DNA from 4 places in the Paenibacillus sp. Cedars genome. Region 3 is predicted to be linked to each of the others. Evidence: predicted binding sites of a transcription regulator. Region 3 holds the regulator's gene; each other region holds the start of a gene.
The links. Region 3 encodes LexA, which represses DNA repair genes until DNA is damaged. Its sites were predicted from a motif close to CGAACATATGTTCG; they were not measured.
Positions count from the first base shown of each region.

Region 1: the regulator LexA is predicted to act here: its motif matches at 2,815-2,828, upstream of B9D94_RS00740 (DNA polymerase IV).
Region 2: the regulator LexA is predicted to act here: its motif matches at 2,900-2,913, upstream of B9D94_RS04675 (SPL family radical SAM protein).
Region 4: the regulator LexA is predicted to act here: its motif matches at 2,647-2,660, upstream of addB (helicase-exonuclease AddAB subunit AddB).

Region 1 covers NZ_CP020864.1:152,414-156,746, forward strand. The annotation lists gene B9D94_RS00720 (phosphoadenosine phosphosulfate reductase domain-containing protein) at 1-163, shown strand, start outside; gene B9D94_RS00725 (LPD1 domain-containing protein) at 255-1,979, shown strand; gene B9D94_RS00730 (aspartyl-phosphate phosphatase Spo0E family protein) at 2,009-2,188, shown strand; gene B9D94_RS00735 (hypothetical protein) at 2,397-2,633, opposite strand; gene B9D94_RS00740 (DNA polymerase IV) at 2,854-4,125, shown strand; gene B9D94_RS00745 (YolD-like family protein) at 4,122-4,333, shown strand, end outside.
Region 2 covers NZ_CP020866.1:650,856-655,188, forward strand. The annotation lists gene cls (cardiolipin synthase) at 234-1,664, shown strand; gene B9D94_RS04670 (YitT family protein) at 1,832-2,749, shown strand; gene B9D94_RS04675 (SPL family radical SAM protein) at 2,972-4,060, shown strand; gene ligD (non-homologous end-joining DNA ligase) at 4,043-4,333, opposite strand, start outside.
Region 3 covers NZ_CP020866.1:3,393,996-3,398,328, forward strand. The annotation lists gene B9D94_RS17140 (FixH family protein) at 1-142, opposite strand, end outside; gene B9D94_RS17145 (HAD family hydrolase) at 414-1,205, opposite strand; gene B9D94_RS17150 (hypothetical protein) at 1,248-1,772, opposite strand; gene B9D94_RS17155 (DUF896 domain-containing protein) at 1,933-2,139, opposite strand; gene B9D94_RS17160 (LysM peptidoglycan-binding domain-containing protein) at 2,339-2,710, opposite strand; gene lexA (transcriptional repressor LexA) at 2,886-3,512, shown strand; gene B9D94_RS17170 (hypothetical protein) at 3,586-4,333, opposite strand, start outside.
Region 4 covers NZ_CP020866.1:4,109,556-4,113,888, forward strand. The annotation lists gene addB (helicase-exonuclease AddAB subunit AddB) at 1-2,459, opposite strand, end outside; gene B9D94_RS20740 (class I SAM-dependent rRNA methyltransferase) at 2,768-4,141, opposite strand.

The DNA.
Region 1 (4,333 bases), on a different replicon from region 3:
GTTCCGTAAAGCGATCTACCGGTTAATCGGTGTTTCTGGTCCATTCCAGCGATTGCTCGGGCACTCTGTGTTTGATCCGTATGGAACAGGGGTCGATCAATGTTCGGAGGAAGATGCAGAAGCTATAAAGCGGGCGCTTGTTAAAAGAAGAGCGATGATTTGAAGATAAACGAATGACTGCCCATTGTTTTCTCTACGTCCTGGCGGACGGTAAAATACCTCCGCCTTGCGCGGAGGAGCATGGAGGTATAAATATGTCTAAACAATCAGTTATGTCACTGTTTGATTACTTCTTATACGATCAGGACTTTCAAGTTTCTATGCCGCATGAAGTCGTACTGGATCCACTTCCGTCGTCATCCAGCAGTAAGAAACAATACGCCTACGATTGTGGCGAGGAATTGCGCGGAGCACGGAAGCATCTTACGGCCGGTCTGGCCAGATTTTCACCAGAGTGGCAGACCGCGATTGAAGATGACCCTATCCAGGCATACCATCAAGTCTGCAAAGATGGGATGATCGACTCATTAAGTGCTGAAACATTCCAGGAGGAGGGCTACACATCTGAAGCTGCCCTAGTGATTAAGCTCATTTGGGGCCGCGTTAGCCAACGTCCTGCCGATGATCCGCTGCAAAGAAGATACTTTATTCAAGCAGTGAATGAACTGAGAACGTTATTTAAAGACGCAAAGACGATAGACTCTGTTCAAGAGGCCGTGACAATACTACGCGAGAATGTTCGCAATGCATATTATTCGCAATCCGAGTATCGAGTAAAGAAAAATCCGGATCTTTTGACATATAGCTATTGGCTATCACTCGGAGACCGATTTATATCCTTTTTCATTTCAAAGTCACGCACTGTTGCTGGCTACCGAAAGGTTTATCAGAGGGCTTTCGATTCGGAGGAAGGACGAGACTGGAACTGGGCAAAGCCCAAGGAACGAAGCAGTAGTCGGCAAAATAATAAAGCATTTTGGGAACGTAAGGTGCCCGAAGAGGTTATCCGTTTATCGGAGAATCCCTCGGGGGTTGCGAAGCCAGATGATTTCATTGAATATTATGGATTTCGCGGCATTCAGTTCGGCAATTGGGTCGATGATGCTGCCGGCCGATATCACGTTTTATGTTCAGGGAATGCATGGGCCGATCTCGGTTCGATTTTGAAGCTTCCCCCAAAAGCCATTTCATTTTATGGCGCCTTAGGGCTTGCCTTTGGAGCACGAGGGAGTGGTAAAGCAGCTGCACATTTTGAAGTTGCTACCAACGTCATGAACTTGACTAAGTATCGCGGCGGTGGGGCTCAGTGCCATGAATGGGCTCATGCCTTGGATCAGAATTTATATTCTTACTCCCATCAGTTTACGAATGGTAAGCGGGCTTTATTATCCGGAACCGATGCAGGCCCCCATCTTCCAGTTGAGGTAAAAGAGACATTCGCAGCGTTGATCAAGGTCATAAAAGAAGGTACTGGTAGACGGCTTGTTCGCGTTCCTGATCCGCTCCCTCTTCCAGAAAATCATTATTACCAAAGCGTTAAGGGAGAATTAGCTAAGAATAACTACGATGTGAGCGCCGCACTTCAGTCCTTGGTGGGCCGATATCGTATAAAGAAAAATATGTGGATGGACATAGGCATTCTTTATTGTAACTTACTTAAGGAAGCGGGAAGGGAAGTTCCAAACAACTTCTACATCCCTTCAGACGAAAGCCTGTTTTATTCCGATGCTAAAAGTCGAGGAGCCTACTGGCGTAGCAATCATGAACTCTTTGCTAGGGCATTCGAGGCATGGATTGAAGATGAATTATCCGAGGCCGGAATGACTAATTCGTACTTAGTATATGGCACTCAGTTTGGTGGACCATACCCGACCGGTGAGGAAAGGCAGTTGATTAATGCTGCTTTCCGTAAATGGTGGGAAGTAATGCTGCAGCTTGGTATTTTCACAAGTGACCATTTTTGGCGGAATGCGCATTGATATAACACTAAATACCGGGAGGAATCGGAATGACCAGGACCTTGAAAGAAGTGGAAAGAGATATTGAGCGAAAACGAGGAATACTGAATAAAGCGGGGAAACGCTTAGGGCTTCATTCCGCTTATGTTCTGAGAAAATCACAGGAACTTGATTGTTTGATAAATGAATATACAGCAATGTCAATGGATCGTCGAAATCGAAATAAATAAAAATAACTGAAAAGAACAGGCGGATGAGATCCCGCTTGTTCTTTTCACATTTTCGTACGTCTTGGTTTTTCGAGCTATTGATGGGTCAGGTAGGCCCAGCATTATTCGTTCAATGTTCTTCTGATGTACGTGCAAATACTCGCTTGTCCCAGCAAAGAACATCCGTCCTTATGCTCCACGCTCTGTCCTATATCCCCCCTAACAAGTGCTACTTTATGCGGGTTATCCCCGAAGGCTGGTCCCAATGGTTTTTCGATTTTTCAACCGCTAATGGATCGATATTATCCCATACCAGAATGTATTTGTTCCCATCCTCATCTATTGCCAAAGCCGTGTACATTTTCCCCTCATCAGTTGGATAAGGATCCTGTGTCGTAATTAACAACTTTCCTTCCCATTCGATGACTGTGGAGTTATGAACATTTATTTCGTTGAATCTTCGCATGATAATACCCCCTTATAATTCTCTACCTTCGTAATGCGGTCTGTTTTCTTCGTTAGAGCCCAGCTGCTTTATTTAACAATATCTTAAATTGTTGTATAGCACAGCCGAACAAAATAGGAACATCATCTGAAAGTTTCCCTTTTTTTCTCATTGATAAAGGAACTGTTGTTCGCATATAATACAAACAAATGTTCCTGTTTTATCGAAGGAGGAATATGCGTTGAAATCATCCAAACGTGTGGTGATGCTTGGTGACTGCCAGTCTTTTTATGCCTCAGTTGAAAAGGCTGAACATCCTGAATATAAGGATCGGCCTTTGGTGGTCGCTGGGGATCCGGAACGTCGTTCAGGAATTGTGTTAGCAGCATGTCCTCTTGCTAAAGCAAAGGGAATTACAACAGCAGAACGACTTGGGGAAGCAGTGGCAAAATGCCCAGACCTTGTAGTGATCAAGCCGCGAATGCAGCGATACATCGACGTATCCATGCTGATAACGGACATCTACAAAAGCTATACGGACTTGGTCGAGCCTTACAGTATTGACGAGCAATTTCTTGATGTAACAGGATCAATGCATCTTTTTGCGGATACTCCAGAAGAAATGGCACGGATCATCCAGGCTCACGTTCAGGCAGTCACGGGGGTCTATACTCGGTTCGGGTTAGCCGAAACCAAAATCCTTGCCAAGACTGCCTGTGATAATTACGCTAAGAAGAACTCATCCGGCATATTCACCCTGACCAAAGAAATGCTGCCTGAAACACTTTGGACACGGCCAGTCAGTGACATGTTTATGGCTGGGAGCAGGATGACGAGACATTTCATTACTATGGGCCTCCCGACGATCGGACACGTCGCACAGACACCTCTTGGGAAGCTTAAGCAAATGATGCGGCGAAAATTCGGGAAAAACTCCGACATCCAAGCTGAAATGTATTGGCGCATCGCAAATGGTATCGACGACAGCCCGGTCCGGCCAGGGACTCACCAAGTAGCTCCTAAATCAGTCGGCCACATGATGACCTTGCCACGGGATTATGCTCATCTGGAGGAAATCAAGGTCGTGCTATTGGAACTGACGGAGCTGGTCTGCCAACGATGCAGAGCCCTCGGTTTCATGGGTCATGTTGTGTCGGTCGGTTGTATGGGGGCAGACTTTGACCGTCCTACGGGGTTTAGCAGACAAATGAAGATGGAGGATCCCTCCAATATCACCATGCAAGTATATCGCTGGGCCTGTAGGCTACTGGAAGAACATTGGGATGGGCTACCAATACGTCGTGTGGGGATCAGCCTAACGCAGCTCACTCCGGATAATGAATATCAGTTGTCGCTTTTTGATACTGGACGTGAAAGACAGATGGCGCTTGAGCGGACAACCGATGCGCTGAAACTGAAATATGGAAATTCAATCTTGATTAGGGCAGTTTCAATGACGGCAGCCGGGCAGGCGCTCGATCGATCGGCTAAGATAGGAGGACACTATAAATGACGAAATTAGACGGTAACGGATTATGGGAGTCTAGCCGGATGATGCTTCCAGAACATAAGGAAACAATCATCCGCAGGCAGCTGGAAGAGGGGAGGAAGGATAAGCCGGTACTTGATTCGCAGGAAATGGAATTGATCGAGCAAGCGCTGGCTGAGTCATTTCATACGCATCGTAAAATTAAATTGCGCTTGTTCGACGAATATGAGGA
Region 2 (4,333 bases), 2.7 Mb from region 3:
ATCCGCTAGACTTGGCCAGCCCCTTATCTAGTATGTATTCTATTCTTTCGAAAACTATGTCAAAAATGATGAGATAAGAGAACTTATTCACTATGGTGCCAGATTGGGTAATTGAATAAATACATAAGGAATTGGTCAATGATGTAGTGTAGTTATTTTGCAGGTCTCGCATTCCAGTGCATTGTCATTTCTATTCAATAACCACTATTATTCATCGTGAGGAGGCTGCCGATATGGTGTGGCTTCTGCTTGCACTAATCACCTTTATTTTGCAGATGGCCGCGGTGCTGCTGCTTGAGTTCCGAAACCCGTCCAAGGCTGTGGCATGGCTGTTTATTTTATTTTGCCTCCCCTTGATCGGCTTCGTACTCTATTTCTTTGTGGCGCAGGATTATCAGAAGCGGTTGAAGATTCGTAAGCGGGGCTCCAGGCTATTCCAGGAAATCAGAGGGCATCTGTGGGATCGAGCCGCCGTTGTTAAGCGTAAAGAGGATATGAATAATCCCGGATTTCATCACAATGACCGTTTGTTTAATCTGCTCAATCATCTGTCGGAGAGTCCCATCACAGGCTGTAATCAGAGCCGGGTGCTGACGGATGGGGAAGAGACATACGATGCGATGCTGAATGCCATGGAACAGGCCAAGGAACACATTCATGTGGAGTTCTATATCTTTCGCCACGACCGGATCGGTACCCGGTTTCAGGATGTAATGATTCGCAAGGCAAAAGAAGGCGTTAAGGTACGTCTGGTTTGCGACGGATTGGGAAGTTATAAGCTTAAGAGAACGTTCATTCAACGGTTCAAAGAATCGGGGGTGGAGTTCTATTTCTTTCTGCCTGCCATGGTTTCGATGTTCAGCCGCAGAATCAATTACCGGAATCACCGCAAAATCGTTGTTGTGGATGGAACGGTCGGGTTTCTTGGCGGGATCAACGTCGGGGATGACTATCTGGGCGAGTACCCGAAAATGGGTTTTTGGCGGGATACGCATCTGGAGGTCAAAGGGGACGCGGTCTATTTTCTGCAAAATGTATTTCTGCACGATTGGAAGCTTGCCTCCGGCGAGCGCATTTCTGATTTTGGCCTGTATCCGGAGCATGAATGCACCGGAAATGAGCAAGTCCAGATCCTGAGCAGTGGACCGGATATGAACTGGAATGCCATCCAGGAGATGTGTTTTGGGGCGATTTCTGTAGCCAAAGAACGGATATGGATCACAACCCCGTATTTCATTCCCGATGAGGGGATATATGAAGCGCTTAAGACGGCTGCGGTGAGCGGCGTTGATGTACGGATCATTATTCCGGATCGTGCCGATTCCCGTCTGGTCAAGATGGCAAGCTTGTCTTACGTGGAAGAGCTGCTGGCAGCGGGAGTTACCTTCTATGAGTATGAAAAAGGCTTTATTCATGCCAAGGTATTGATCGTAGACGAGCTTCTGGGCTCGGTAGGTACGGCAAATATGGATATGCGGAGTTTCTTCTGTAATTTTGAGCTGACTGCCGTGCTGTTTGATCAGCAGCCCATAGAGCGCTTGGTATCGGACTTCAGGGAGGACCTGAGACAGAGCCGCCCTATTGATGCGGAGGCATTTCGGCAGCGGGGAAGATGGCAGAAAGCAGCGGAAATATTATGCCGCATGCTGTCGCCACTTCTATAACTGTAATATATTACATCGAATGTCATATTTAATAGAAAGCAAGTAAAAAGGAGGAAGAACTTTGAAATTTGGATGTCCAGCTTTTATTTATATGATAGAATATTTATATAAGTTCCACTTATAAATATATATTAACTTAGTTTCCATAAGTTGAACGGGGGAGATTTATGTCAAGTGATGTGAAGATTCTTGCACAAGTGAAAGCGGAGCAGCAGAAGCCGGAGAATCCCAAAGCAGGCTCAGCAACTTTGAAGATTCTCCGCCGTCTGGTGTTCTTAACTTTCGGTGCGGTATTGATGGCAATAGGGCTCGAAATATTTCTGGTGCCGAACAAGATTATTGACGGAGGAATTACCGGGGTATCCATTATGGTTTCTCATATCACAGAAATTCCGCTGGGGATATTCTTGACCTTGTTCAACCTTCCGTTTTTGTTTATAGGATATAAACAGATCGGAAAAACGTTTGCTCTATCCACGCTATACGCCGTATTGGTCATGTCCATTGGCACTTATTTCCTTCATCCAGTCGACCCGCTTACGATCGATCCGCTGCTTGCGGCCGTGTTCGGCGGCGTTCTCCTCGGTATTGGGGTTGGCTTAGTTATCCGATCCGGAGGCTCCCTGGATGGAACGGAAATCGTGGCTATCCTGATCAACAAGAAGTCACCGTTCTCTGTCGGTGAAATCGTGATGTTCATCAACGTGTTTATTCTGGGCAGTGCAGGTTTTGTTTTCGGATGGGATCATGCCATGTATTCACTCATTGCTTATTACCTGGCGTTTAAACTGATTGATATTACGATTGAAGGTATTGATCAATCCAAATCGGTTTGGATTATCAGTGACAAGCATAAGGAGATTGGTGATGCATTGACCCAGCGATTGGGACGTGGCGTTACCTATCTGGATGGAGAGGGTGCTTACTCGGGCGATAGCAAGAAGGTCATTTTTGTTGTCATTACCCGCCTGGAGGAAGCGAAGCTGAAATCCATTGTGGAAGACTGGGACTCCCAAGCCTTTGTTGCTATCGGCAACATCCATGATGTGAAGGGCGGTCGCTTTAAGAAGAAGGCAATCCATTAATATGGTACCGATATATAGGTTTCACCCGTGTTGTTTAACAGCGGGTGGAACTTTTTTTATTTAGCGAGTATGAGAATTCAGTTAACGTTTTTTTATTGACGATGTGAACTGGAGTTTTATTTGTAAATCCAGTAAGTTTCACTTATAATAGGAACATATGTTTGATAAAATTAAGGATATACCCAACCTTTATCATGGCAGTATCCGAGGGGAGGAAGAGGAATGGCTCATACGCAATACGAACGCATAACCACTAAACAAACATTAAACAGGGTGAAAGAAGAGAGGATGCCCTTCGATTGGTCCATTAATCCGTATCGTGGTTGCGGACATGGGTGCAGTTTTTGTTATGCCCGTGCTTTTCAATCGTTTATCGGCATGGGGGCAGAGGACGAATTCCAGCATCATATCTTTATGAAGGCAAATGCGGCCGAAGCACTGGAGAAGCAGCTATTGAGCGCGGCGAGGAAGTTTGATCATGATATTGAAGCGATGCGCATATCCATTGGACAGGTTACGATCGGTACGGCAACGGACCCGTATCAGCCGATCGAGGGCAAAGAGGGAATCACGCGGGAATGCTTGAAGCTGCTCGCCAAATACCGTATCTCTACCAGCATTACAACGCGCTCTCCACTCGTGCTGAGGGACATGGACATTTTGACCCGGATGGAGAATGTGTCAGTCAACATCAGTTTGAATACGCTGAACGGGGACATCATCCGGAAGCTGGAGCCTGCATCACCGCACCCAGGGGGCAGGCTTGAAGCGATGCGCGCTTTATCGGCAGCCGGCATAACGACAGGACTGTTTGTTGCACCCGTGCTGCCTTTTCTGACGGATGATGAATCAGAGTTGAAGGAGCTTTTGTCCCAGTCGAAGGAGAGGGGCATTTCTTTTGCCATGATCTCATTGCTGAGGCTGTCTCGCGATGTGAAGAAATGGTATATCGAGACGCTTAAAAACCAGTTCCCCGATGTGGTTCAGTCTTATCGCGAATTATATAGGCAAGGCGCCTATGCAGAAGAACACTACGTTCATGCTTTTAAGTCGATGGCGGCCCGACTGCTCAGCGAATATGATCTGAGCGGTCAGAGCAAGCGGGAGCCTGCTGCCATCACGGGTGCGAATGGGACGAATTCCGGCTTTTCTCAACCATTCGAAATATCGGACGAAGGGGGTCATAATCTTCATCTGCCACAGCCAGACATGGCTAGATCTCCAAAGCCGAAAAAGCTGCCCCAACCGGCTGTGCCAGTTTCCCGGGAGGAACTGATGCCGGATATTGAGCAGCTAGCCTTTCCTTTTTGACGCGTTCTTTCCTTGGGATGTCAGGTGACGGATGACATTTTCGATCGGTTGCGGAGGCAATGCTTGCAGCAGATCCCCCTTTTCTTGCAGACGCTCTACAATGTTCAGCAGGTGGAATTCTGTAGGCGAAACATCCCGATGGACCTCTTCCCAGGTCAGCGGGGTAGAGACGGTCGCAAGCTTGCGCGCCCGAGGTGTATAAGGGGCAGCAAGGGTTCTTCCGCTATAGTGCTGTAGATAATCGAAATAGATTTTATCCCCGCGATTTTTCTT
Region 3 (4,333 bases):
TCTCCGGCGTCAACGTCAGTTCTACAATGATAGGCTCTGCCATCACATCATCGCTGTATTCCGCTTGGCTGTCACTGCATGCAGCAAGCGCAACAGCCATAAGTACCATCGCTGCAAACAAAGCCACCTTTTTCGTTGTCATGCCTAACACCTCTTTACGATATAATGCTATATATGGTTCATCCACGTAATGGTCAAATGCCAATCTGCGTAAGCTTACTATCCATTATATCGTATTAACCTTTTTTTTCTATCTCATACAGCTTACAATTGTGTGACGTTTGTCACAGGCGGTAATCCACAACAAACCTCAGGCGACAGAACCAACAAAAAACAGCCCCGGATCGCATAATCTGCTTCAGGACTGTTTCTATGTACGATAACGTATCGATGGATATTTATATACTTGTAATTTACAAATTCCTCAAAATGCCGTGCAGTTCGGATAAATGCTTGATTTCAAACTTCGGCTGTATACCCGGATCATGGGGACGATCGACCCGATTGATCCATACGGTATGGAGCCCAGCCGCATTGCCGCCCTTAATATCCGTTGTCAGTTTATCCCCGACCATAACAGCTTGATCGGCCTCCACACCTAACAGATCAAGTGCATGCTTGAATATGGAGACATCTGGCTTACCCTTGCCGAAATCGCCGGAAATGATAATATGATCGAAATATGGGACCAGCTCCGGGACGCCATCCAGCTTCTCCTGTTGCAGATCAGGACTTCCGTTTGTAAGAAGCAGTAATTTCACGTTGCCCTGCAATTCCTTCAGAATTTCAAAGGTCTCTTCATATACATAGGGTCTTGTTCGACGTTCTGAAGCAAATCGTTCAGCCAGCTTCTCAGCCAACGACTCATTATCCACACCCACGCGAATAAGTCCCCGGCGCCACGACTCTTTGCGGTAAACGGGTGCAAGTTCCTGAAGTTTCCTGAATTCCGGCTGTGCTCCAGCCGTAAAATTCGCCCACAAGCCTTCAAACGGATTAATTCCGATCATTTTAGTAAAAGCAAACGTATCATACGATTTATATAACGCTCTTGCTTCCTCCCTGACCGCAGACAGCAGTTCAGCTGCATTGACGCCGGTTTCCGCTGCCCCCGCTTGGCTTGTCACTTCGAAAGCCTCTTCCACACTTCGTTCGTCCCACAATAACGTATCATCCAAATCAAATAACACTGCAGCTATCGGCATTTCTCTCCCACTCCCCATATTGACTGTTATCTGCTCTGTCGATTAGTCATGCTCCACTGGAATTTGATGAGTTTTGGCAAACTCCTCCAGCCTCTCGCCCATCGCTTTGGTATCATAAAGATTCATCATGCGTGAGAACACCCAATTGCCCGCTTTCCCTTTGCCCTGGATAACCACGGAACCCGAAGCAATTTTGATCTTCTCGATGTCAGATACAGCCAAACGGCGTTCCCGGTTGAATTTCATCGTGGATACAGAGGCACGCTCTATCTTCAAATAAGGCTTACGCAAGAAAATCATAAGCGCCAATAGAATATACAAACTAACACCCACCCAGTTCAACACATCATTGCTTCCTCCTGTTGCCCCAGACGTTGCAGTGCCCAGAAGGGCGTACAGCCCGGCAAGCGCAACGAGCACTAACGGCAGAACGTATTTACGTCCTTTAAACACATCACTCTTATCGGAGATGGTGGAGCCTTGGTACGAGGACAGCCCTTGCTTCTTACGCTGCTTGTTGAGTTGTGACATATTCTTGTTGACTTTTCTTTCCCATGATCGTGACATATGGTTCCCCCTGGACTCAATTTCAATATGATTTAAACCATATAAATTTGGGAAACCGTGTTCAATTCTCTACAAATGAACCGGCATCCCAAATGTTATAATTCTATCCTTCTATCTGCCCATTAATCCTCTGATCAGATCATGAGACAGTTTTCATAGACTACTGCTTTAATCGCGGGCCGCCTTTTTCTTCATTTTCATCTACCCATTCAATCGATTCAAGCTGTTGTCTAAAGTTACTACGAATATTGTTAAGGTATATTTCCCGAAGCTCAGCCCGTTCCTTCTGCTCTTCTTCGGTCAACCCTTCACTCTTCTGTTTTCTTGCTAATACATTAATGCGTTCCACCAAAGTATCAATATCCATGCCTTCTCCTCCAATTCCAATATCATTTATAACTTAAACATGTGAAAAAGAGCTTGTCAAGGAAACCGCACCCTTGCAAACTCTCATTAAGAATAAATATGAATGTATGATCAGTATGAATGGGTTCTCCCCATCATTAACAATAGAGTATTAGTAATTAGAAATACACAATATGCGTTAGAATGGATTGCTCATTACATTACCACACCGGTAATGATAACACCTCTCCTGCCTGTATGTCAGGACCTTTCAAACCGTTCGTTCTTCTAATACTATCAATATATACGCGCGTATCCATATCAGCTGGTTTATGAAGGGAAGCGATACGCCATAAACTATCGCCGGATTGAACAATGACCAACTTCTCACCTGTCGGCTTCTCCATTCCCCCGGCAAAAACGGAATAGGCCCCCGTCCAAAAGGATGCAACAATCAGCAGAATAAATAGAAGTTTAATTAAGGGGATGGAAGTCATTCTGGTTTTCAATTGATAGACCCAAGTCACCGAAGACTTCTCCGTTCGCACAGGAACGTTCTCATAAATACTACGGTATGTACTGTATTTCAACATGGAATCATCATCTCCCAAACAAGTGTTCTCTTATGAATTCATAATAACACGAACACTTGTTTGATACAATACCCAAAAGAACATTTGTTCTATCTTTTTTTAGAACTTATGTTTGTACGAACGGAAGTTCTATGTTATAATTTTCCCAAACGTTACTAAATGGGGTTGATACGGCATGTCGAAAATATCCAGCCGCCAGCTGGCGATCTTAGAGTTTATCCGCAACGAAGTTCGTAGCAAGGGTTACCCGCCTTCTGTCCGGGAAATCGGCGAGGCTGTAGGACTAGCTTCCAGTTCAACGGTCCATGGGCATCTAGACCGATTGGAGAAGAAAGGCCTGATCCGCCGTGACCCTACGAAGCCAAGAGCGATCGAACTGCTTGGCCAAGAAGAATCCGATAGCGCTAATCTGTTTACCCACACCATTGCCAGAGTGCCTGTTGTCGGTAAAGTCACTGCAGGCGTACCTATTACCGCCATGGAGAACATCGAGGATTACTTCCCTCTCCCTCAGCATTATGTAGGCGACGATAAGGTATTCATGTTATCTGTTGTTGGTGACAGCATGATTGAAGCTGGCATACATAGCGGTGACTATGTCATTGTTCGCCAGCAGCAAACTGCAGACAATGGGGACATTGTAGTAGCGATGACAGAGGAAGACGAAGCAACCGTAAAGACCTTCTACAAAGAGAAGGACCACGTTCGCTTGCAGCCGGAGAATCCTACTTACGAGCCCCTGCGCCTGAATCATGTAACCATTCTCGGCAAAGTCATCGGTCTCTTTAGGGATGTACACTAACTTCATATATCAATGAACAAGAGGTTACCTTCCTTAGTTGGATGGTAACCTCTTGTGCTACGTTATTTAATCCTTAAGATTTCCGGTCCTTGCGCAAGACCATCACCATGGCATTTTGCCTAAGATCTAATTGATACATTCTCTCAGCCATATTATCTTCAGGCGAACCTTCCCCGCCTGGACCCTCCGTGGACTTCAGAACAAGCTTATTATCTTTCACCGTAGGTGTAGTGCCCGGTCTGTAATAGGACGTGCTGGCTCTAGAAAACTCCTCCTCAAATTGCAGCTGCACCGCCTTACCACTCCCATGCTCCACCGCAAATGCATAGATTTGTATTCCGTGACAGTCCTTATATTGCGGGGCGAGTATGAACACATCCGCTTCCTGAAAAGGCAATCGAATCATCTGAAGAGCAGCGGAAGTTGGTTGTATGAAGGTGAGATCCTCAAGGACAACCACATCCTCCGAAGTCCCCTCTGCCGCGTACTTCACTTTGTAATCCCCTTTAAACGACAGATCCGTTTCGAGTCCGAAACAGCTGGGAGCTCCTAATTCCGTTATCTCTTCCTTATCGATGGCAACTACCTGTAACGTTCCTTCATCCGTTGTACCTTCTGCGCGAATCGTCTCCGTCACAGATGGGGATGGTCCCCCCCCTGCCGTATGCTGTTGTACCGTACGTTCCCCCCAAGGAAACTGAATCAATAGCAGTAGAGTGACAAACAATAGCACGCCAGTCATACCAACACGTAAATATGGACGACGCTTTGATCTATGGCTACCTTGGGTCAATGACACCTGTACCTTATTTTTCATCTCG
Region 4 (4,333 bases), 720 kb from region 3:
TGTGATGCAAAATGTGAAAATGGACAGGCTACAAACCGCTCCATCCGGGATACGCTTGTCCGCAGCTTCGTTCCATACAATTGCCTGCTGGTCTCTTCCTTAAGAGGCTGCGCTTCATTCCGATAGGACAATGAAGAGAGCATCGATTCCAGACGCGGCCGAAATTCCGGCTTCTGAGCAAACCAATTGTACATATGCCACCAAATGTGCGGAATGTCCTCTCCATTCCTCCAGTCGCGAAGCCTTCCCGTTAAATACGCAAGCGTCTTGTGCGGACGGGCCGCATATCGCTCCTGTTCGGGAACCGATTGCCCGGCATGCGGCCTTGGATACAGGGGTGTCTCGTCGATCTGGAACATCAGCTTCAGATGACGGATCACCTCGGAAGGCAATAACGTCTTGCCTTCATCATCTGCAGCAGGATAGCTGACCCACAGCTGCTCGCTGGCTGAAGTAAGCGCGTTGTAGATCAGGAAGCGCTCATCCAGCAGTCTGCGGGATATACTCGGGGCAAGCTCCAACCCGCGATCTTCGAGATGGAGCCGCTCCGTCTCTGTCAAAATGCCGTAATCCTGAAACTGGGCTGGAAGAACGCCATCGTTAATGCCGAGCAGAAAAGCATACTTCACCCCGCCCGTTCGTGTCCGGTCCATGCTTCCGATAAGCACCTGATCCAGAGAGGGTGGTACAAGGGCCATCTTCATTTCAGTGAGACCCGTATCCAGCACCCCTGTAAACAATTCCGTGCTCAGCTTCTCTGCACCCATCATCTCCACAATCTGGTCAAGCAGGTCAAGCACGGCTCCCCATACCTGGCGATGCTCCCTGGCTTCCTCTGGACGTCCTGCGTCCAACGCGGCCCGGCTGAGCAGCTCCAGCTTCTCAGGTACATCGCACTCCTCCAGAAGGCGATAAACTGCCGTACTCTTATCCATGGCGGTCGCAGCCTTTTTCATCCGTTTCTCGAACGCATGAAGCGGCTCTGCGATGACCCTTCTTGCGTATTCAATAGCCTGCATGCCGTCGAGATTGAGCACCTCGTTTTCTCCATCCTCTAGAGAGAGACTTGGAATCCCCTTCCACGGACGGCCATCCGTCCAGCGGTAACCATGAATCCCGGAAGCGAGCACATGATTCTCCAACCGGTCCATATCCTCCCGGTTCAGGGAGCCGTCCAGCGGAAGCAGCAAATCCGTCTTCACGCAGCGGAACACATCCTCATAACGCCATCTTCGCCCAATGACATCCAGAGCCGAGCGAATGAATTCAACTAACGGATGGTGCAGTTCGCTCCGCTTCTGATCCAGAAAATAAGGAATATCGTATTCCTTGAATAACGGGCCTACCAGATGCTCATAATCTCCCATATTCCGGACGAATACCGCCATCTCCCGGAATCTCGCTCCTTCCTCCTGCGCCAAGCGCAGCATCTCTCGAAGTGCCCCTTCGATTTCGGCCCGGCGATGGCTGGCAGCATGAAGAAGCAGCCCTTCTCTGCGGCCGTTCTCCTTGTCCTCATGATTCCCGTCTCCATAAGCTCCCGTCCAGCGCTTCTTCCGGTCATAACCGCGCTCAAGATGCGCCAGCACCGGGGAATCCTGAAACCTCGGCGGCACTTCAGGATGCAGCATATGGTGTTCCGCATCCATTCCCAACTCATCGGCAATTCCTTTCAGCTTTATGTACGTCACCGCGGTAGGATGAAACAAATCCAGCTCATGTGGAACAGCCCCATCCATATAAGGTTTGTCGAGTGTCAGAGCTATCGTGACGTGATTGGCATGATGGATAAGCTCCCCGAGCACCCGATACTCCTGCGGGGTAAAGCCATGGAAGCCATCGATCCAGATGTCGGCACGCTTGATGTATTCTGAGTCCGCCACGCCCTCCGCCAGTGAGGCAAGTGTGTCTTCCTCATCCGTGTACAGCCGCGATATCTCGAGTTCGAAATCACGGAATACAGTTACGATATCTTCCAGCTTTCGGCGAAGCATCGGAGAATTTCCGGAGCCCGACATCATCTGGCTCAGCTGCTCCTCCACACAGGAAGCGTCAATGCAGTATCGCTTCATTTCCGTGTAGAGCTCACTCAGCTTACCGACAAAACCGAGCTGCTCGCCTGAGGCGCCGAATAGCTGCAGTTCTTCTTTGCGCCTCCGCAAAATTTTATACATCAGCATGCGTTTTCCTTCTTCACTGATCGCCACTTTCGCTGCTCCGCCAGTCTCCTGCATGACCCGGTAGGCCAATCGGCGGAAACTGAGCACTTGCGCACGCATCATGCCCCGTATGCCTCCCGCATTCACGAGTGCGTGTTCGGCTTCATAGGACCCCTGCTCCGGAACGATCAGAATCATCGGATTCCCCCTGGGATCCCGCTCCAGTTGATCCATCATCTCTTGACGGATCAATGTGCTCTTGCCGCTGCCTGACCTTCCGATCACAAATTGAACGCTCATGCTATGCCCCCTTCCACAGTGTCTGCCAAAGGGTACTCCTTCACCAGAGAACACGATATCGTTCCGATGAAATCATACCCTTGAATCTATGATTTATTTGACCAAAAAGGATGTAAAATCCATTGTAATTGTTAGCACTCTATCAAAAAAGATGCTGATCACTAGTATAACATAAGTGCGGTTTGATGGAACATACGTTTGGATTTCATTGCCATTCCAAAATATTGTGTGCATAAGAAAAAGGACCTCCCCTCATGGTTTACCCACCACTTGGAAGATCCTTCTTATCCATACGATTCGGCAGCACTCTATAGTCTTGATTTGCTGCGCACTTCAAACACAGCGAATTTCAAATAATGCCCCTCGTCCACCCCAAGGATTTGGGGGTGATCTTTACCAGCGGCACGCCATTCCACCAATCTCAGAATTTTGCCTGCATCTTGGGCCGCATCCTGGATCGTCTCCAGAAACAAATCCGGCCGCATATGGTACGAGCAGCTAGCCGTAACCAAATAACCGCCCTCGTTCACCAGTTTCATGCCATGCAAATTGATGTCCTTGTATCCGCGGCAAGCCCCTTTGACGGCTGACTTGGTTTTGGCAAATGCCGGTGGATCCAGAATTACCACATCCCAGGAACGGCCGCCTCCTGCTGTCAGGGGTTTGGAGGTGTCTACCTTCTGATCCCCTTTGGCCCGCTGTTCACGTTCATCCAGTCCTTTTACCTGGTTCCGCAAATATTGGAAGGCATCATCCACGACGAACTCCACCCGATCCTGAAATCCGTTCAGTTCGACATTCTCTCTGGCACTGTCTATTGCATGCTCCGAAATATCGAGGCAGGTAACTTTCTTGGCGCCATATTGGCAAGCATGCAGGGTGAAGCTGCCCGTATGGGAAAAGCATTCAAGCACCGTGGCTCCGTCCCAATATGGAAAAGTAACTTCTTTTCCACTCTTGTTCACAGGCACCTTCTTCAGCTCACCACCCGATTCCACTGCTTGAAGCGCAATTCCGCTGCGGCTTCCCCAGCCGGTCATTAACGGTTTAATGGAAGCCCGATTCTCACGCTGGTCAAAGAAATATCCCGTCTTCTGTCCCTCTTCGATATCAACCTTAATCTTGAGGCCGTTCTCCGTCACGGTTACGTGGCGCGGACACTCTCCGTAGAGGACCCCTTTGCGCAGCTCAAGTCCCTCCAGCTCACGAACGGATACGTCGCTCCGCTCATAGATCCCTTTTGGCTGCATAACCTCAACCAGCGCACTCACAATCTCTTCACGGCAGCGATCCATACCCAGCGTCAGCAGCTGCACAACCAGCACGTCAGCGAAACGGTCTACAATCAAACCGGGTAAAAAATCGGCTTCTCCGTATACCAGCCGGTAGGCGTTCTCTTCCCCGATAAACCGTTCCCGGTGCTTCAGGCACTCCTGAAAACGGGCGGCAAAAAAAGTCCGATTCATCAACTCAACCGGCTCGTAGGAAACGGTGCGTACCGTGATTTGAGACTGCGGATTGTAATAACCCGAGGCAAGAAACCGCCCTTGGTGGTTTAACACAGAAACCAGATCCCCCGGTTTCGGCTCTCCCTCAACTGAGGCAATCTCGCTTTTATAAACCCAGGGATGCCCCTGCTCCAATCTCTTTTTTCGACTGCGCTCCAAAATAACCGATGGCACTGTATGTTCACTCCTTAAGTTATCCCCTGCGCCATATCTATAGGCATGCATGTCCGCCAGGGGTCATATACGTAATAAGAAAAGCGTCTACCGACGTGTTTTTTGCGTAAGACAGACAGCGTGTAAAGGATGTTTTTCTTGCGATTATCCAATTCGCTCAGCTTCGGTGAACTGTTATAAATTCCATAATCT